Regions from separate parts of the Streptomyces sp. NPDC058864 genome, predicted to be linked through region 2. Evidence: riboswitches for the same ligand, from Rfam matches in the RefSeq annotation. Region 2 holds a riboswitch; the other holds the start of a gene.

Region 1 (9,675 bases), on a different contig from region 2:
CCGACCGAGCCCCAGAAGTCGCCGACGTCCAGGGCGTCGGAGAAGTTCTGGAAGGACAGACTGGTCGGGAAGAACTTGGGGTCGGGGTCGATGGCGTCCTTGGCGGGCTTGAAGGCCGTGTTGAGCATCCAGTAGACCGGGAAGCCGGTGACCACCACGACCAGCAGGCCGAGCAGGTTGTAGACCGTCCGCCCCTTGCGCCGGGGCCGCCGGACGGCGCGCGCGGCCGGAGCGGTCGCCGGGGCCCTCTCGGCGCGAGCCGTGTCGAGCATGGCCGTCACTCCACCTCTCCGATCTTCAGCATCTGGCGCATGTAGACGGCCATCACCCCGAGCAGGAGCAGCACCGTGACGACGGCGATGGCCGCGCCCGCGTCGTAGTCGTTGGCGACGAAGGCCTGGTCGTAGGAGTAGGTGGTGAGCACCTGGTACGCCGGCTCGGGGTGCCCGTCGCGCATGAGGAAGACCTGCGGGAAGACGCCCATGTCCCAGATGACCGACAGCGTCGTCAGCATGACGATGATCGGCTTGAGCACCGGCAGGGTGACGTGCCGGAAGACCTTGGCCGGCCCGGCGCCGTCCATGCGGGCGGCCTCCTCCAGTTCCCTGGGCACCTGGGTGAGGCCCGCGTGCAGGGTGATGGCGACGAACGGGATGGCGCCCCAGACCACCATGAGGGTGATGACGAGGAAGCCCTGCTTGGTGTCGGTGAACCAGTTGTGGCCGCTGAAGTCGGCCCCCGGCAGCCGGCTGAGCAGCCAGTTGAGGACGCCGTAGTCGCTGTCGAACATCCACTTGAAGATGGTGATGGCGACGACCACGGGCATCGCCCAGCTCGCCACCAGCACGATGTTGATCAGCGCCTTGACCCAGGGCGAGACCCGCTGCATCAGCAGCGCCACGCCCATCCCGACGACGAGCGTGAGCAGCACCGCCGCGAGGGTGAAGAGCAGCGTGCGCAGGACGACGCCCCAGAAGACCGAGTCCCCCAGGACGTGGGTGTAGTTGGCGAATCCCTGCCAGTCGCCGGGCAGTCCCTGCCAGAGCTCGGCCTGGCCGAACTGCTTGAAGGAGAGGGTGACCAGCCGGACCAGCGGATAGCCGAGGACCAGCAGCAGGACGCCGATGGTCGGCGCGAGCAGGGTCCACGGGAGCGCGGCTCCGCCGAAGCGGCGTGGCCTGCGGCCCGGTCCCCCCGGCCGCGGGCGCGGCACCTTGTCCAGCGGTGTGTCAACGGCACTCATCATGTGCTCCTCGGGTACTCCAGTCCCTGGCGTCGCACCGGGGCCGGCCGCCCTGGGGCGGCCGGCCGGCGTCGATCACTGTGTTGCCCGTGTGCCGGTCAGCCGGCGTTGATCACCGCGTTGATCTGCTCGTCCGCGGACTTGGTCGCGTCCTCGATGGACGCCTTGCCGACGGCGATGTCGTTCAGCATGTTCTGCAGGATCTGCTTCTTCTCGACCTGCAGCCAGCCCGGGGCGGTCGGGACGAACCAGGTGTTCTCGTTGGCCCGGGCGGAGGCCGCCGTCGCCGGGTCGTCCTTCAGCGGGGCGAGCAGCGACTTGGCGTTGGGCAGGTTGCCCTTGGCGACGAGGACCTTCTGGGCCGCGCTGTCCGTGAAGCCGTCGATCCAGTCGGCGGCGAGGTCCTGCGCGGCGGACTTGGCCGGGATGACCAGGTCGGAGCCGCCGATGAAGTTCGGCAGCAGTTCGCCGTTGGGGCCGGGCAGCGCGAAGGCCTCCAGGGTGTCCTTGAGCTTGCCGGTCTTGTCGGTCTTGGGGTCGGCGGCGGCGGAACGCTCCCAGCTGGCGCCGTAGATGAGCGCGGACTTGCCCTGGCCGTAGACGATGTAACGGTCCGACTCGTCCTTGTTCTTGTCGCCGTGGAAGTACTTGTCCAGGACGGACTTCCAGGTCTTCAGCCCCTCGATGGACTTGGGGTCGGAGAGGGTGGCGGTCCACTTGCCGCCGTCCTCCTTGGCGACGTCGCCGCCGGCGTCCTTGACGAAGGCCAGCGCGGTGTACCAGTCGCGGCTGGGCTGGTACCAGGAGGAGAACTTGTCGCCGTTCTTCTTCTGGATCTTGTCGAGGGCGTCGGTCAGCTCGGCCCAGGTGGTCGGCGTCTTGGTGACGCCGGCCGCCTTGGCGACGTCCTTGCGCCAGATGCCGACGCGGGCACCGGCGTAGTAAGGCACGCCGTAGGTCTTGCCGTTGTACGTCACGGAGCCCTCGAGGGCGTCCAGCCAGTCGCCGGAGTTCTCGAACTTGCTCTTGTCGATGGGGGCGAAGGCGCCCTTGACCAGGTAGCCGAGGGTCTCGGTGTTGCCCATCTCGACGACGTCCGGCACCTTCTTGGTGGCGAGGACGGCGTCGAGCTTCTGGTTCTTGGCGGTCCACTCGTAGTACTCGTGACGGACCTTCACGCCCTTGTGCTTGGCCGCGAACGCGTCGTCCGCCTGCTTCACCAGCTCGGGCCAGTTCTTCTGTGCGTCGACCGTCAGCCAGACGGTGATCTCCTTCGGCGCCGAGGCCTTGTCGGAGCCCTTGTCGTCCGAACCGCAGGCCGCAACGCCGGCGACCATGACGGCGACACCGATCGCCGCGATCAGCTTGCGCTTCACAACACCCTCCCCAGGGCAGTGAGTACAAAGTGGTGTAGACCAGTGACCCGAAGCTTGGCCTAGACCTTTAGGGGTGTCAAGGGTGTATAAGAGCACCGGACGCGTCCGTTACCGGACCGACATCTGGGCTCGTAACGCGATATGAGCCCTGGCCGTGCCACCATGTGAGCCGCGAATGACGGAGGAGCCGGTGACGGCAGCACGACAGCACTCGGGAGCAGAGGCGATGGAGACCGACGGCGAGGCCGGCACGGCGGTGACGGAGACCGCGGAGGCGGCCGGGGCCGCGGCCGGACGGACCGCACGGGTGCCCAAGTACTACGGCCTGAAGCGCCATCTGCTCGAACTGACCCAGACGATGCCCCCCGGTTCCCCGGTGCCGCCGGAGCGCACCCTGGCCGCCGAGTTCGACACCTCGCGCACCACCGTGCGGCAGGCGCTGCAGGAACTGGTGGTCGAGGGCCGGCTGGAGCGCATCCAGGGCAAGGGCACCTTCGTCGCCAAGCCCAAGGTCTCCCAGGCGCTGCAACTCACCTCGTACACCGAGGACATGCGCGCCCAGGGGCTGGAGCCGACCTCCCAGCTGCTCGACATCGGCTACATCACCGCCGACGACCGGCTGGCGGAACTGCTGGACATGAAGGCCGGCGGCCGCGTGCTGCGCATCGAGCGCCTGCGCCTGGCGAACGGCGAGCCGATGGCCATCGAGACCACCCACCTGTCGGCCAAGCGCTTCCCCGCACTGCGCCGCAGCCTGGCGAAGTACACCTCGCTCTACACCGCGCTGGCCGAGGTCTACGACGTCCGGCTCGCCGAGGCGGAGGAGACCATCGAGACCTCGCTCGCCACCCCGCGGGAGGCGGGCCTGCTGGGCACGGACGTGGGGCTGCCGATGCTGCTGCTGTCCCGGCACTCGATCGACACCGGCGGCGAGCCGGTGGAGTGGGTGCGCTCGGTCTACCGCGGCGACCGCTACAAGTTCGTGGCGCGCCTGCAACGACCGTAACCCCCGCGCGGTTCCCGGGCCTTGTAGATCGTTTCCATACCGCAATGCGGGCAGGTAGTGACGTGCCTCCCGTCCTGACTCTAGATTGCCTGCGCATTACACAGGAGTAAGAGATCAGGACGGAGCCGTAGCAATGTCCGAACCATCCGGAACCTCCGGGCGGCCACCGGTGGTCACCACCACCCGCGTGATCGCCGGTGTCTGCCTCGTCATCCCCTTCGTCGCCATGCTCTGGGTCGGCTCGTACGCAAAGCTGACCCCGGAGTTCATCGGCATCCCGTTCTTCTACTGGTACCAGATGCTGTGGGTGTTCCTGTCCTCCGGACTGACGTACACCGCGTACGTCCTGGTCCGCCGTGAGGAGCGGGCACGGAAGGAGGTGGCGAAGTGAAGGACGGGGTCAACGGCGTCGCGCTCGGCGTCTTCATCTTCTTCTTCCTGGTCGTCACGGTCCTGGGCTTCCTCGCCGCGCGCTGGCGCAGGGCGGAGAACGCGCTGCACCTGGACGAGTGGGGCCTGGGCGGCCGCAGCTTCGGCGGCTGGATCACCTGGTTCCTGCTGGGCGGTGACCTGTACACGGCCTACACCTTCGTGGCGGTGCCGGCGGCGGTCTACGCGGCGGGCGCGTCCGGCTTCTTCGCCGTGCCGTACACGATCCTGGTCTACCCGCTGGTCTTCACCTTCCTGCCGCGGCTGTGGTCGGTGTCGCACAAGCACGGCTACGTCACCACCTCAGACTTCGTGCGCGGGCGCTTCGGCTCCAAGGGCCTGTCGCTGGCGGTGGCGGTCACCGGCATCCTCGCCACGATGCCGTACATCGCGCTGCAGCTGGTGGGCATCCAGGCCGTCCTGGACGTGATGGGCGTGGGCGGCGGCGAGTCGTCCAACTGGTTCATCAAGGACCTCCCGCTGCTGATCGCCTTCGGTGTACTGGCGGCCTACACCTACTCCTCCGGCCTGCGGGCACCGGCGCTGATCGCGTTCGTCAAGGACACGCTGATCTACATCGTCATCGCGGTGGCGATCATCTACATCCCGATCAAGCTGGGCGGCTTCGACGACATCTTCGCCAAGGCCGGCGACGCCTACTCCCAGGTCAACCCCGCCACCGGCAAGCCGCGCGGATCCCTGGCCCCGGGCGACACCGCCCAGTGGGCGTACGGCACGCTGGCGCTGGGCTCGGCGCTCGCGCTGTTCATGTACCCGCACTCGATCACGGCCGTGCTCTCCAGCCGCAGCCGTGACGTCATCCGCCGCAACACCACCGTGCTGCCGCTGTACTCGCTGATGCTCGGCCTGCTGGCGATGCTCGGCTTCATGGCGCTGGCCAGCGGCGTGGGCGCCGGGATCACCGGCTACAACGGCCAGCTGGCGATCCCGCAGCTGTTCGAGAACATGTTCCCGTCCTGGTTCGCGGGCGTGGCCTTCGCCGCGATCGGCATCGGCGCGCTGGTGCCGGCGGCGATCATGTCGATCGCCGCGGCCAACCTCTTCACCCGCAACATCTACAAGGACTTCATCAAACCGGACGCCACCCCCGCGCAGGAGACCCAGGTCTCCAAGGTGGTCTCGCTGCTGGTCAAGGTCGGCGCCCTGGTCTTCGTCCTCACCATGGACAAGACGGTCGCGATCAACTTCCAGCTGCTGGGCGGCATCTGGATCCTGCAGACCTTCCCGGCCCTGGTGGGCGGCCTGTTCACCCGCTGGTTCCACCGCTGGGCACTGCTGGCGGGCTGGGCGGTCGGCATGGTCTACGGCACCTGGGTGGCGTACGGCGTGGCCAGCCCGACCCAGAAGCACTTCGGCGGCTCCTCCGACACCATCCCGGTCATCGGCCAGATCGGCTACATCGGACTGACCGCCTTCGTGCTCAACGTGGTGGTCACCGTCGTGCTCACCTTCGTCCTCCGGGCCCTCAAGGCCCCCGAGGGCGTGGACGAGACCGCCAAGTCCGACTTCACGGCCGACGCCGGCGACCCGGGCGTGGAGAAGGACCTGCCGGTGGTCGCCGGTCACTGACCGCCGCACCGGCCACGGTCACGGGCCGCCGCCCTGGGACGGGGCGGTGGCCCGTCGTCATGCGGTGCGGGCCGGTTCCGGGCAGCGGAAGGTGCGGCGGTACGCCTGCGGGGTGGTGCCCACCCAGCGGGCGAAGTGGTGGCGCAGGGTCGCCGCGTTGCCGAACCCGGCACGCGCGGCGACGGCGTCCACCGTCACGTCGGTGCCCTCCAGCAGCTCCCGTGCCAGCAGCACCCGCTGGCCCAGCAGCCAGCGGTAGGGCGTCGTGCCGGTCTCCTGCTGGAAGCGGCGGGCGAAGGTGCGCGGCGACATGTGCGCCCGGGCGGCCAGTTCGTCGACGGTGACCTCGCGGTCCAGGTGGCGTTCCATCCACGCCAGGACCTCGCCCACGGTGTCGCAGCGGGTGCGCGGCAGCGGGCGGTCGACGTACTGCGCCTGGCCGCCCTCCCGGTGCGGGGGCACCACCATGCGCCGGGCGATGGCGTTGGCCACGTCGCTGCCCTGCTCCTTGCGGACCAGGTGCAGGCAGGCGTCGATCCCGGCGGCGGTGCCGGCCGAAGTGATCACCGGGTCCTCGTCCACATACAGCACGTCGGGCTCGACCCGTATCCGGGGGTGACGCCGCGCCAGCTCCTCCGCGTGCCGCCAGTGGACGGCGCAGCGGCGGCCGTCCAGCAGACCGGCGGCGGCCAGCACGAAGACGCCCGAGCAGACGCTGAGCACCCGCGCCCCGCGCTCCACGGCGCGGTTCAGCGCGTCCAGCAGCTCCGGCGGGTACTCCCGGTGCACATAGGAGTCGCCGGCGGGCACCGCGACCAGGTCGGCCTCCTCCAGCCGTTCCAGGCCGTGCCGGGTGCCGATGGTGAACCCGGCGGGGGACGTCAGCGTCGGCCCCGCCGCGGAGGCGACGGCGAAGTCGTAGACCGGCAGGCCGTCGTCCGAGCGGTCGATTCCGAACACCTCGCAGACCACCCCCAGTTCGAAGGGATGGACACCGTCGAGCAGGACCACGGCCACGTTCTGCAGCATGCGTCCAGGATGGCAGAGACGCGGCCGCGGCGGTGGCAGGATTTCGAGGTAGTGCGTCAGTCCTGCCACTCCCGGCGGCGCTGCGCGAGGAGCAGAGTCGAAGGCATGGAAACCTTCCTCGCCACCGTCACCGCACTGGTCTTCTTCCTGGCCCTGGCCTTCGCCGCCCTGACCGGGCACGTCCACGACTCCCGCGACGGCCACGACTGGCAGCGGTGAGCCCCTCGCTCTGTAACCGCATCGACACAACATCTGGTGGTGTCATGGGCGGGCGCCACTAGATGTATGCTCAACTCCGCTGTCGCCGCAGGGGAAGCCGGTGGGAATCCGGGACTGCCCCGCAACGGTGTGCGGGCGCCTGGAGGCTGCCCGCGAGTCCGAGTACCTGCCGACGGCACCGTCCGGCGCGCCGTCCGGACGGTGAAGTGTCCGGGCCTCGCGGGTTGGGCCGGCGGACGCGCCGCGGCATGCCCTGGCCTGCCCTGCGTGCGCCCCGTCGCTCCTCCGCGTCGCCGCCGTACGAGGGAGAGAGCACACGTGACCATCGCGCCCGCCGCACCCGCCACCGCATCGGACCCTGCCTCAACCGGGGCCGAACTGCTGCGCACCCTGACGGAACTGACCGCAGACCTCCCCGACACCGACCCCGGCCGGGTCGCCGCCGCCGCGCTGCGCGGCCGCAGCGCCGCCGCGGACGAGGCGGAACTGCGGGCGCTGGCCACCGAGGCCGCCGCCGGGCTCATCGCGGAGGACCCGCAGTACTCGCGGCTCGCCGCCCGTCTGCTCACCCTCGCCATCGCCGACGAGGCGGCCGGCGAGGGCGCGGTCTCCTTCTCGGCGTCGATCGCGGTGGGCCACCGCGAGGGCCTGATCGCCGACGGCACCGCCGCCTTCGTGGCCGAGCACGCCGGACGGCTGGACGCGCTGGTCGAGGGCGCGCTCGCCGACGGCGCCGACGACCGCTTCGGCTACTTCGGCCTGCGCACCCTGCACAGCCGCTACCTGCTGCGCCACCCGATCACCCGCCAGGTCATCGAGACCCCGCAGCACTTCATGCTGCGGGTCGCCTCCGGCCTGGCCGAGGACGGCACCGGCCGCTCGGTCGACGAGGTCGCGGCGCTCTACGGCCTGATGAGCCGGCTGGACTACCTGCCCAGCTCCCCCACGCTCTTCAACTCCGGCACCCGGCACCCGCAGATGTCCTCCTGCTACCTGCTGGACTCCCCGCTGGACGAGCTGGACTCCATCTACGACCGCTACCACCAGGTGGCCCGGCTGTCGAAGCACGCCGGAGGCATCGGACTGTCCTACTCCCGCATCCGCTCCCGCGGCTCGCTGATCCGCGGCACCAACGGGCACTCCAACGGCATCGTCCCGTTCCTGCGCACCCTCGACGCCTCCGTCGCCGCCGTGAACCAGGGCGGCCGCCGCAAGGGCGCGGCCTGCGTCTACCTGGAGACCTGGCACGCGGACCTCGAGGAGTTCCTGGAGCTGCGCGACAACACCGGCGAGGAGGCGCGCCGCACCCACAACCTCAACCTGGCGCACTGGATCCCGGACGAGTTCATGCGCCGCGTCGACAGCGACGGCACCTGGTCGCTGTTCTCCCCCGCCGACGTGCCCGAGCTCGTCGACCTGTGGGGCGAGGAGTTCGACGCCGCCTACCGCAAGGCCGAGGCGGCCGGCCTGGCCCGCAAGACCCTCCCGGCGCGCGAGCTGTACGGCCGCATGATGCGCACCCTGGCGCAGACCGGCAACGGCTGGATGACCTTCAAGGACGCGTCCAACCGCACCGCCAACCAGACCGCCGAGCCCGGCCGCGTGATCCACTCCTCCAATCTCTGCACGGAGATCCTGGAGGTCACGGACGACGGCGAGACCGCGGTCTGCAACCTCGGCTCGGTCAACCTCGGCGCGTTCGTGGGCGACGACGGCTCGATCGACTGGGAGCGGCTGGACGCCACCGTCCGCACCGCCGTGACCTTCCTCGACCGCGTCGTGGACATCAACTTCTACCCGACCTCCCAGGCCGCCTCCTCCAACGAGCGCTGGCGTCCGGTGGGCCTGGGCGCGATGGGCCTGCAGGACGTCTTCTTCAAGCTGCGGCTGCCCTTCGACTCCGCCGAGGCCAAGGCGCTCTCCACGAAGATCGCCGAGCGCATCATGCTCGCCGCGTACGAGGCCTCCTGCGACCTCGCCGAGCGCCACGGCCCGCACCCGGCCTGGTCGCAGACCCGTGCCGCCCGCGGCGTGCTGCACCCGGACCACTACGACACCGAGGAGAACTGGCCCGAGCGCTGGGAGGCGCTGCGCGCCCGCGTCGCCGCCACCGGCATGCGCAACTCGCTGCTGCTGGCCATCGCCCCGACCGCCACCATCGCCTCGATCGCGGGCGTGTACGAGTGCATCGAGCCGCAGGTCTCCAACCTCTTCAAGCGCGAGACGCTCAGCGGCGAGTTCCTGCAGGTCAACTCCTACCTGGTGGCCGACCTGAAGAAGCTCGGCGTCTGGGACGCGCAGACCCGCGACGCGCTGCGCGAGTCCAACGGCTCCGTCGACGGCTTCAACTGGATCCCCGCGGACGTGCGCGAGCTGTACCGCACCGCCTGGGAGCTCCCGCAGCGCGCCCTGATCGACATGGCCGCGGCCCGCACCCCCTACCTCGACCAGAGCCAGTCGCTCAACCTCTTCATGGCCTCGCCCACCATCGGCAAGCTCAGCTCGATGTACGCGTACGCCTGGAAGCAGGGCCTGAAGACGACGTACTACCTGCGCTCCCGTCCGGCGACCCGCATCGCGCAGTCCGCCCGCGCGGCGGCCCCGATCCCCGTGCAGGCGACGCCCGACGCGGACGCGATCGCCTGCTCCCTTGAGAACCCCGAGTCCTGCGAGGCCTGCCAGTGATGAGCTCCACCAAGAACCTGCTCGACCCGGGCTTCGAGCTGACGCTGCGTCCGATGCGCTACCCGGACTTCTACGAGCGCTACCGCGACGCGATCAAG
Region 2 (9,675 bases):
GACCGCGGCCAGCGTACGCGCGCCGTACGTCACCAGGGGGACGCCCAGCCGCTCCGCCGCCGCGACGAGGCCCGGCTCACGGTCCTTGCCGTCGACGGTCGCCAGCGCCGTGACGGACGCCTCCGGCACCCCGGCCTCGGCGAGCACGGACCGTACGAGCGCGAGCACTTCGGCCGCCGCCACGCCACGGCCCGCCCCGACGCCGACGACGACGCTCACGAGGGCGTGCCCGCCCCGCCCGCGGAGGCGGCGAACCGCCGCGCCAGGGACGGTTCGGCGGCCCAGTGGACGTGCAGGTACGAGGCGTGGACGCCGCCCTGTACGAAGCCCTCCACGCGCCGCTCCGGCCGCACCAGGCCCCAGGCGGGTGTGGCCCCGGCGGCGGGTTCCACGACGGTGCGGTGGAACTCGTGCCCCCGCACCCGGGTCCCGGCGGCCGCCAGCGCGTTGTCGGTGATCGCGACCGCCTCGCGGTAGCCCAGCGTGAGCCGGTCCGACATGCGGGCCGTGGTGTCCAGCACCCCGCACATGGGACGTCCGTCCAGTTCCCGTCCGAGGTAGAGCAGGCCCGCGCACTCGGCGGTCACGGGCCCGGTGAAGGCGGCGACGGCCTCACGCAGCGGCTCGTTGGCGGACAGCTCGTGGGCGTACATCTCGGGGAAGCCGCCGCCCAGGACCAGCCCCGCGGCACCGGTCGGCAGCCGCTCGTCGCGCAGCGGGTCGAAGGTGACGACCTCCGCCCCCGCCGCGGCGAGGAGTTCGACGTGCTCGGCGTACGAGAAGGTGAACGCGGCGCCGCCCGCCACCGCGACCACCGGCCGCGCGCCCGGCGCCGCCGGGCCGACCGCGGTCTGCGGGTCCCATGGCTCCTCCGCGAGCGGGGGAGCGCTGCGCGCCAGCGCCAGCAGCGCGTCCAGGTCGCAGCCCGCCCGTACCCGGGCGGCCAGGGCACGCACGGCGTCGACGGCGTCCGTGCGCCGCTCCGCGACCGGGACCAGCCCCAGGTGCCGGGAGGGCGTGCCGACCGCCGTGTCGCGCCGCAGCGCGCCCAGCACCGGCACACCGGCGCCGTCCAGGGCGTCGCGCAGCAGCTCCTCGTGCCGGTCGGAGCCGACCTTGTTGAGGATGACCCCGGCGACCCGTACCTCCGGGTCCCAGGAGGCGAAACCGTGCACCAGCGCCGCCACCGAACGGGACTGCGACGAGGCGTCCACCACCAGCACCACCGGCGCCCGCAACAGCTTCGCCACATGCGCGGTGGAGGCCAGTTCGCCCATCCCGGAAGCCCCGTCGAAGAGCCCCATCACGCCCTCCACGACGGCCAGGTCGGCCCCCCGTGCGCCGTGCAGGAACAGCGGCGCGATCCGCTCCGGGCCGCACATGTACGCGTCCAGGTTGCGGCCGGGCCGGCCGGTGGCCAGGGCGTGGTAGCCGGGGTCGATGTAGTCGGGACCCACCTTGTGCGGGGAGACGGCGAGTCCGGCCTCCGCGAAGGCGGCCATCAGCCCCGTGGCGACGGTGGTCTTGCCGCTGCCCGAGGCGGGGGCCGCGACGACGAGCCTGGCTACCACTCGATGCCCTTCTGGCCCTTCTGGCCGGCGTCCATGGGGTGCTTGACCTTGCCCATCTCGGTAACCAGGTCCGCGAAGTCCAGCAGTGGCTGCGGGGCGTTGCGGCCGGTGATGACGACGTGTTGGGTGCCGGGCCGGTCGCGGAGCACCGAGACCACCTCGTCGGTGTCGATCCAGCCCCAGTGCAGCGGGTAGGCGAACTCGTCCAGCACGTACAGCCGGTAGGTCTCGGCGGCCAGGTCGCGCTTGACCTGCTCCCAGCCCTCGCGGGCCGCGTCCTCGCTCTCGGCGATGTCCCGCTGCACCCAGGACCAGCCTTCGCCCATCTTGTGCCAGGCGACGGTGCCGCCCTCGCCGGAGGCGCCGAGCACGCGCAGCGCCCGCTCCTCCCCGACCTTCCACTTGGCGGACTTGACGAACTGGAACACCCCGACCGGCCAGCCCTGGTTCCAGGCTCGCAGTGCCAGCCCGAAGGCGGCGGTGGACTTCCCCTTGCCGGTGCCGGTGTGCACCATCACCAGCGGCCGGTTGCGGCGCTGACGGGTCGTGAGACCGTCCTGCGGCACGACGCTCGGCTGTCCCTGTGGCATTACGCGACCCTCCGTACATCCCGTACCAGTGCCGCGACGCTGTCGGCGCGCAGCTCGTCCAACGTCACGGCGGTGCCGTGCAGTTCGCGTGCGAGTTCGCCCGCGAGCCCCAGCCGCACCGGCCCGGACTCGCAGTCCACGACCACCGAGGCGGTGCCCCCGGCCGCCAGCAGCCGCGCCGCGCGCCCGGCCGTGCGCACCGGCTCGGGGCCGCCGGTCGCCCGGCCGTCGGTGACCACGACCAGCAGCGGGCGGCGGGAGGCGTCCCGCAGCCGCTCCACGCGCAGCACGTCGTGCGCCTTCAGCAGCCCGGCGGCCAGCGGGGTGCGGCCGCCGGTGGGCAGCTTCTCCAGACGGGCCGCGCCCGCGTCGACCGACGAGGTCGGCGGCAGCGCCAGCTCCGCCGTCGCGCCGCGGAAGGTGATCAGACCGACCTTGTCGCGCCGCTGGTAGGCGTCGAGCAGCAGCGACAGCACCGCGCCCTTGACCGCGCTCATGCGCTGCCGGGCGGCCATGGAGCCCGAGGCGTCGACGACGAAGAGCACCAGGTTGCCCTCGCGGCCCTCCCGGACCGCCTCGCGCAGGTCGTCCCGGCGGATCACCAGGCCCGGGCCGCCGCGCCCGCGGGCCCGCTGGTGCGGGGCGGCGGCGTGCACGGTGGCGGCCAGGTGCAGCTTGGACAGGGCGCCCCGGGGCCGCCGGGCGCCGGTCGTCCTGCCGTGCGCGGTACGGGCGCGGGAGCGGCGGCCCGCGGCGCCCTCGCCGAGACCGGGCACGGTCAGGGTGCGGGCCTTGAACGGCTCGGCGGCCGGCACCGCGGCCCGCTCCCCGCCGCCCGGCGCGGCGTCCGCGCCCTGCGCCTGGGGTCCGGACTCCGCCGGCTCCCTGGGCGGGGCGATGTCGGGCGCGGTGTCCGGGGCGCCGTCGTCACCCTGCGGCGGACGGCCGCCGCCGTCGGGGCCGCCGCCGTCCGGGCCGGGGTCCGGGTCCGGGTCGTCGTCCTGGCCGCGGTTGGCCTCCAGGGTCTCGTCGAGCTTGTCCTCGTCGAGGCCCGGCGCGTCGAAGGGGTTGCGGCGGCGCCGGTGCGGCAGCGCCAGCAGCGCGGCCTGCCGTACGTCGGCGTCGGTGACGTCGGTGCGTCCGGCCCAGGCGGCCAGGGCGGTCGCCGTGCGCGCCATGACGATGTCCGCGCGCATCCCGTCCACCTCGAAGGCCGCGCAGGTCGCGGCGATCTGGCGGAGCGCGCCGTCGCCGAGCGAGACCGAGGGCAGCAGCGCCCGTGCCGCCGCGATGCGCTCCCGCAGCCCCCGCTCCTCGCCCTGCCACACGGCGGCGAAGCCCGCCGGGTCCGCGTCGTGGGCGAGACGCCGCCGGACGACCTCCACCCGCTCGTCGGTGTCCCGCGAGGCCGCGACCTCCACGGTGAGGCCGAAGCGGTCGAGCAACTGCGGCCGCAGTTCGCCCTCTTCGGGGTTCATCGTGCCGACGAGGAGGAAGCGCGCCGCGTGGCGCACCGAGACGCCCTCGCGTTCGACGTAGGAGGCGCCCATGGCGGCCGCGTCCAGCAGCAGGTCCACCAGGTGGTCGTGGAGCAGGTTGACCTCGTCCACGTAGAGCACGCCGCGGTGCGCGTCGGCCAGCAGCCCCGGCTCGAAGGCCTTCACGCCCTCCGCCAGGGCCCGTTCGATGTCCAGGGCGCCGACGAGGCGGTCCTCGGACGCGCCGACCGGCAGCTCCACCATGCGCGCCGGCCGGCTCTCCGCGCCGGCGTCCGGCCCGTGCGGCCCGTCGGGGCACGCCGGGTCCGGTGCCGCCGGGTCGCAGCCGAAGCGGCAGCCGGGCACGACGTCCACGGGCGGCAACAGCGCTGACAGCGCCCGTACGGCGGTCGACTTGGCGGTGCCCTTCTCGCCGCGCACCAGCACACCGCCCACCGCCGGGCTGACCGCGTTCAGCAGCAGCGCCAGCCGCAGGTCCGCCATCCCGACGATCGCGGTGAAGGGGTAAGGGGTGCTCACGCGGCCTCCTGGGTCGAACGTTCGTTGCGGCGGTGGTCACGGACGGCCCGGCTGCGGGCCGTCGACGGGGTGCTCACGGCGCCCCCGGGGGGACGAAGGGCAGCCCCGCAGGGGGGCCCTGCTCGATCAGGCGGAGCAGGGCGGCGGTGTCGGCGTGTTCCTCGATCAGATCGCCCAGCCGGTCCAGTTGCTCCTCGCGGAGCGCGGCGAAGGAGGTGCCGGGGGCGGGCACGAAGCGCCGCCCCGCGGCCTCGGCGACCCGGCGCAGGAAGGCGCGGCGGAAGCCGTCGCTCTCCAGGGAGCCGTGCCAGTGGGTGCCCCAGACCGCGCCGGTGCGGCAGCCGTCCAGGAAGGGCTCGTCGCCGTCGCGGACGTCGGCCACACCGTGGTGGATCTCGTACCCCTCGACGGGTTCGCCGTACGCCTTCCCGGACGGCCGGGCCAGGGTCTTCCCGACGGCGAAGCGGACCCGTACCGGCAGCAGCCCGAGCCCGGGCACGGTTCCCGCCCGTGACTCGACGTCGTCCTCGATCGTCTCGCCGAGCATCTGGAAGCCGCCGCAGATCCCCAGCACCGGGCGGCCCTCGGCGGCCCGGCGCGCGATTGCGCCGGCCAGGCCGCGCTGCCGCAGCCACTCCAGGGCCCTGACCGTGCCGCGGGTGCCGGGCAGCACCACGAGGTCGGCGTCGGCGAGTTCCTCCGGCCGGTCGACGAAGCGGACGAGGACACCGGGCTCGGCTGCGAGCGCGTCCACGTCGGTGAAGTTCGACATCAGCGGGACCGCCGCGACGGCCACCCGCAGGACGTCCTCGCCGTGCGGCGGCGCCGTGTCCGACTCCCGGACGCTGCCGCGCAGCGACATCCGCAGCCCGTCCTCCTCGTCGATGCCGAGGCCGTGCCGGAACGGCAGCACCCCGTAGAAGCGGCGCCCGGTCAGCCCGCGCAGCATCTCGAGACCCGGCTCCAGCAGGGACACGTCGCCGCGGAACTTGTTGACCAGGTAGCCGCAGACCAGTTCCTGGTCCTCGGGGGCGAGCAGCGCCGTCGTCCCGAAGAACGAGGCGAAGACCCCGCCGCGGTCGATGTCGCCGACCACGACCACCGGGAGCCGGGCGGCCCGCGCCAGGCCCATGTTGACGATGTCGCCCCGCCGCAGGTTGATCTCGGCGGGGCTGCCCGCGCCCTCGCAGATCACCGCGTCGTACCGGCCGCGCAGCTCCTCCAGGCAGCCGGTGACGGTCTCCAGCAGCTGCGCGCGGCTCCCGTTGTGGTAACCGCGCGCGCTCATCTCGCCCACCGGCCGCCCCATCAGGACGACCTGGCTGGTGCGGTCCCCGCCGGGCTTGAGCAGCACCGGGTTCATCAGGGCCGAGGGCTCCACGCGCGCCGCCTGGGCCTGCATCGCCTGGGCGCGGCCGATCTCGGCGCCCTCGCGCGTCACGTACGAGTTCAGCGACATGTTCTGCGCCTTGAACGGCGCCACGGAGACGCCCTGCCGGGCCAGCCACCGGCAGATTCCCGCCGTGACGACGCTCTTGCCGGCGTCCGACGTGGTCCCGGCGACCAGCAGGCCCCCGCCCCTCATGAGTCCCTCCTCCGGGCGACCGCGCCCCACGCCAGGCGCCCGCCCACCGCGGCCGCCAGCGCCAGCGCGCCGACCCGCCGTGACAAGCGCGCCGCCCGTTCGATGTCCCGTACCTCCACCGGCCGGTTCCCCGCCCCCAGCACGGGCCGGTGCTCCACCCGCCCGCCATAGGCAAGCGTCCCCCCGAGGCGCACGCCCAACGCCCCCGCGAACGAGGCCTCCACGGGCCCGGCGTTCGGGCTCGGATGCAGGGGGCCGTCGCTGCGCCAGGTCCGCCAGGCCCCCCGGTGGTCGGGCCCGGCCAGCACCGCCAGCGCGGCGGTCAGCCGGGCACCGGGGTAGCCGGCCACGTCGTCCAGCCGGGCCGCGGCCCAGCCGAACCTGCGGTGTCGCGGCGACTTGTGACCGACCATCGCGTCGAGGGTGTTCACCGCCCGGAAGCCGACCAGCCCGGGGACGCCGCCCAGCGCGCCCCACACCAGAGCGCCCACGACGGCGTCCGAGGTGTTCTCCGCGACGGACTCCACGACCGCCCGCGCCAGTTGCGCCTCGTCCAGCGCCTGCGGGTCGCGGCCGCACAGATGGGGCAGCCGCTCGCGCGCGGCCTCCGTGTCGCCGGCGGACAGGGCGGTGCCGATGGCGCGCGCCTCCCGTACCAGGGAGGTCCCGCCGAGCACGGCCCAGGTCGCCGCCGCCGTCAGGGCGACGGACGCGGGGCCGGAACCGCGTGCCGCGCGCTGGAGCCCCGCCGCGGCCACCACCGCGCCGCCCGCGCACAGCGCGGTGTGGAGGGCGCCCCGGCCGCGGTGGTCGCGCCACAGCGCGCGCTCCAGCCGGGCGGCGGCGCTCCCGAACACCGCCACGGGGTGTCCGCGGCGGGGGTCGGCGAGGGCGAGGTCGGCGAGCCAGCCGAGGGCGGCACCGGCGGCGAACGCGCACGGCGCCACGGCGCCGGTGTCGGGTGAACGGCCGGAGCCGCGCATCGCAGGAGTCCTCACTCAGGGTCCGCGCCCTGGTTCGACGTGACCGGCGACGAGAGTCTCCTGGCTCCCGGATCGGCGGCACCCCCGGCCTTCCAGCCCTTCGTCAGGGCCGTGGCCATGGGCGGGGGTCCGCTCCCCGGTGACAGTGGCGGGACCGCGCCGGATTCGCACCGGACTTCCTCTCCTGCCGCCGTTTGGCGGTTCCGATACCACCACGCCCCGCTCCGGCCCGTCAACTCACCGCGACAGCCTGTGGAAAAGAAGAAACCCCAGCTCACGGCCGGAAAGCCGGGAGCTGAGGTCAACTTCACACCGCGGTGCGCGGGGACGTGCGGGTCAGGCGACGATCAGGTAGATCCCGTACGCCACCGCCGCCGCGCACAGCGCGAAGCACAGGTAGGCGCCGGTGCGGGCCAGGGCGGTCGAGCCGCCCGCGGCGGAGGTCCCCGCCGCGCCGCCGGCGGCGGTGCCCTGCTTGGACAGGCCGACGATGCCGAGGGTGAACAGGCCGACGAGTCCGACGGTCACGGCGAGGCTGACGCCGAAGACGGAGCCGAGGGCAGCCCAGTCGATGTGCATGGTGCTGGTTCCTTCCGGGGCCGGTGCGGCGCCGCCGTCAGGCGGAGGCCTTGGCGGGGTCGGTGTCGGCGGCGGTCACGGTCAGGCCCGCCGGCGGCGGGATGACGGCGGCGATGGCGGAGGTGATGACGCCCGGCTCCTCGGCGTTGCCGTGGGCGTCGTTGACGTTGGTGTGGTCGACGGGCTTGCGGCGGGAGGCGATCCAGATCGCGGTGCAGGCGGCCAGCGCCAGGACGGCGACCGCCGTGACGCCCCAGTCGCCCCGGTCGGCCAGGAGCGCGGCGCCCGCGGCGACCAGACCCGCGGCCGGCAGGGTGAGCCCCCACGCGGCGAACATCCGGCCCGCGGTGCTCCAGCGGACGACGCCGCCCTTGCGGCCGACGCCGGCGCCCATGACGGAGCCGGAGCAGACCTGCGTGGTGGAGAGCGAGAAGCCGAGGTGCGAGGAGGCCAGGATGACGGTCGCGGCGCCGGTCTGGGCGGCGAAGCCCTGCGGCGGCTGGATGTCGGTGATGCCCTTGCCCATGGTGCGGATGATCCGCCAGCCACCGATGAAGGTGCCGAGGGCGATGGCCATGCCGGCCGACACGATGACCCACAGCGGCGGGTCGGAGTCGGGGGCGACCACGTTGCCCGCGATCAGGGCGAGGGTGATGACACCCATGGTCTTCTGTGCGTCGTTGGTGCCGTGCGCGAGGGAGACCAGACCGGCCGAGGCGATCTGCCCGGCCCGGTACCCCTTGGCGGTGGCGGCCGGGTCGGCGTTGCGGCCGATGCGGTAGGTCAGGCGGGTCGCCAGCATGGCGGCCACACCAGCCACCACCGGGGCGCAGACGGCCGGGATCAGGACCTTCATGACGACCGCGTCACCGTTGATCGAGCCGAATCCGGCCGAGGCGACGGAGGCGCCGATGAGGCCGCCGAAGAGGGCGTGGGAGGAACTGGAGGGGAGGCCCGCCAGCCAGGTCAGCAGGTTCCAGACGATCGCGCCGACGAGCCCCGCGAAGATCACTTCGGGCTTGATGCCCGCGCTCTCGTCGAGGATGCCGCCGGAGATCGTCTTCGCCACCTCGACGGAGAGGAAGGCGCCGACGAGGTTGAGCACGGCGGACATGGCCACCGCCGTCTTGGGCTTGAGCGCGCCAGTGGAGATGGTGGTCGCCATCGCATTGGCGGTGTCGTGGAAACCGTTCGTGAAGTCGAACACGAGTGCGGTAATGATCACGATTCCGATCAGGAGCGTGATGTGTTCCATTGACCCAGGCATTCGTTCGATCGGACAGTGGCGGTGGCGACCGTACGGAGTCTGGATGAACGGAAGGTGAACGAGGGGCGGCGCGGCGGTGCCAGTGCGTGCGGGGGGTGTGGGGCGGGCTGCGTTTCGTCCTGTAATCAATGCTTCTGTGACCCTTTGCCGAGCCTTCCTGGTGCGGAGGAAGAGATCCTGGTCACGAGGGGTCATACGCGGCGGATCCGTGCGGGTTCGTCTCGCGCTCTGCGGGCGCAAAGCGGCGGGCTGCGGACGGGGAGGGTGGGCGGCCGGGGCTCGTCGGTGTGCGCGGGTGGGTGCGTGGTTCGGGTTCAGGCGCCGGAGCGGGGTCGGTTGTTCGTCTGGTTCCGGTCTCGTTGCTGTCCGCGGGTGCAGATGGCCGGTGACCACGCCCACCGTCCGCGGGTGGCGGGCCCGCCGTAACCGGCGTCCGCGGGTGCTTCCCCGACATCGGGCTCTGTTTCGACGTGTATGCCGGTGAAAGCGGGCCTGATCTCCCGCCGACCGCCCGGCAGCACCCCGAATCACCCGCAGTCGCGGGTAACGGCGGGCGCGCCCACCACCGGCAGCAGGCGTGGAAGCGGCCATCTGCACCCGCGGACGGCAACGAGACCCGAGGCAACCGGAAAGGAAATCCGCTCCGGCGCCTGAACCCGGCCACGCGCCGACCCGCACACGCCGACGAGCCCCGGCGGCCCACCTCCCCATCCGCAGCCGGCAGCCCTGCGCCCGAAGGGCGCGAGACGGCGGGGCAGCCGAACCACCGGCGCGGCACCCGCCGGGGCCGCACGTACCGGCCGAATCCCCTTAGTGGCGGCCCGAAATGCGGTCCGCGATGCGGGCCACCCGGTCGGTCTCCGCGCTCCGCCCGGCCTGCTCGCGCCGGTCGGCGGCGCGGTAGGCCGCGTACAGGCCGTGCACCCCGATCCAGCGGAAGGGCTCGGGCTCCCAGCGGCGCACGCGGTGGTGCACCCAGGGCAGGGCGGTCAGTTCGGTGCCGTGCGCCTGGCCGGAGTCCAGCTGGACGAGGTCCCGCAGCGTTCGCGCCGCGAGGTTCGCCGTCGCCACGCCGCTGCCCA

The links. A riboswitch is a leader RNA that binds a small molecule or an ion and turns the genes downstream of it on or off. The one in region 2 is predicted to bind cobalamin.
Region 1: another riboswitch for cobalamin. It lies ahead of ACFW3D_RS18395 (ribonucleoside-diphosphate reductase subunit alpha); the one in region 2 lies ahead of ACFW3D_RS24865 (cobalamin biosynthesis protein).

What each region holds. Positions count from the first base shown of each region.
Region 1 covers NZ_JBHYMQ010000021.1:29,930-39,604, forward strand. The annotation lists gene ACFW3D_RS18360 (carbohydrate ABC transporter permease) at 1-272, opposite strand, end outside; gene ACFW3D_RS18365 (carbohydrate ABC transporter permease) at 278-1,243, opposite strand; gene ACFW3D_RS18370 (extracellular solute-binding protein) at 1,342-2,619, opposite strand; gene ACFW3D_RS18375 (GntR family transcriptional regulator) at 2,846-3,625, shown strand; gene ACFW3D_RS18380 (DUF3311 domain-containing protein) at 3,759-4,016, shown strand; gene mctP (monocarboxylate uptake permease MctP) at 4,013-5,644, shown strand; gene ACFW3D_RS18390 (GlxA family transcriptional regulator) at 5,702-6,673, opposite strand; cobalamin riboswitch at 6,922-7,080, shown strand; gene ACFW3D_RS18395 (ribonucleoside-diphosphate reductase subunit alpha) at 7,211-9,577, shown strand; gene ACFW3D_RS18400 (ribonucleotide-diphosphate reductase subunit beta) at 9,577-9,675, shown strand, end outside.
Region 2 covers NZ_JBHYMQ010000035.1:57,147-66,821, reverse strand. The annotation lists gene ACFW3D_RS24890 (cobalamin biosynthesis protein) at 1-219, opposite strand, end outside; gene ACFW3D_RS24885 (cobyrinic acid a,c-diamide synthase CobB) at 216-1,571, opposite strand; gene cobO (cob(I)yrinic acid a,c-diamide adenosyltransferase) at 1,565-2,161, opposite strand; gene ACFW3D_RS24875 (putative cobaltochelatase) at 2,161-4,179, opposite strand; gene ACFW3D_RS24870 (cobyric acid synthase) at 4,253-5,764, opposite strand; gene ACFW3D_RS24865 (cobalamin biosynthesis protein) at 5,761-6,747, opposite strand; cobalamin riboswitch at 6,802-6,928, opposite strand; gene ACFW3D_RS24860 (hypothetical protein) at 7,084-7,326, opposite strand; gene ACFW3D_RS24855 (inorganic phosphate transporter) at 7,364-8,581, opposite strand; gene ACFW3D_RS24850 (NAD(P)/FAD-dependent oxidoreductase) at 9,404-9,675, opposite strand, start outside.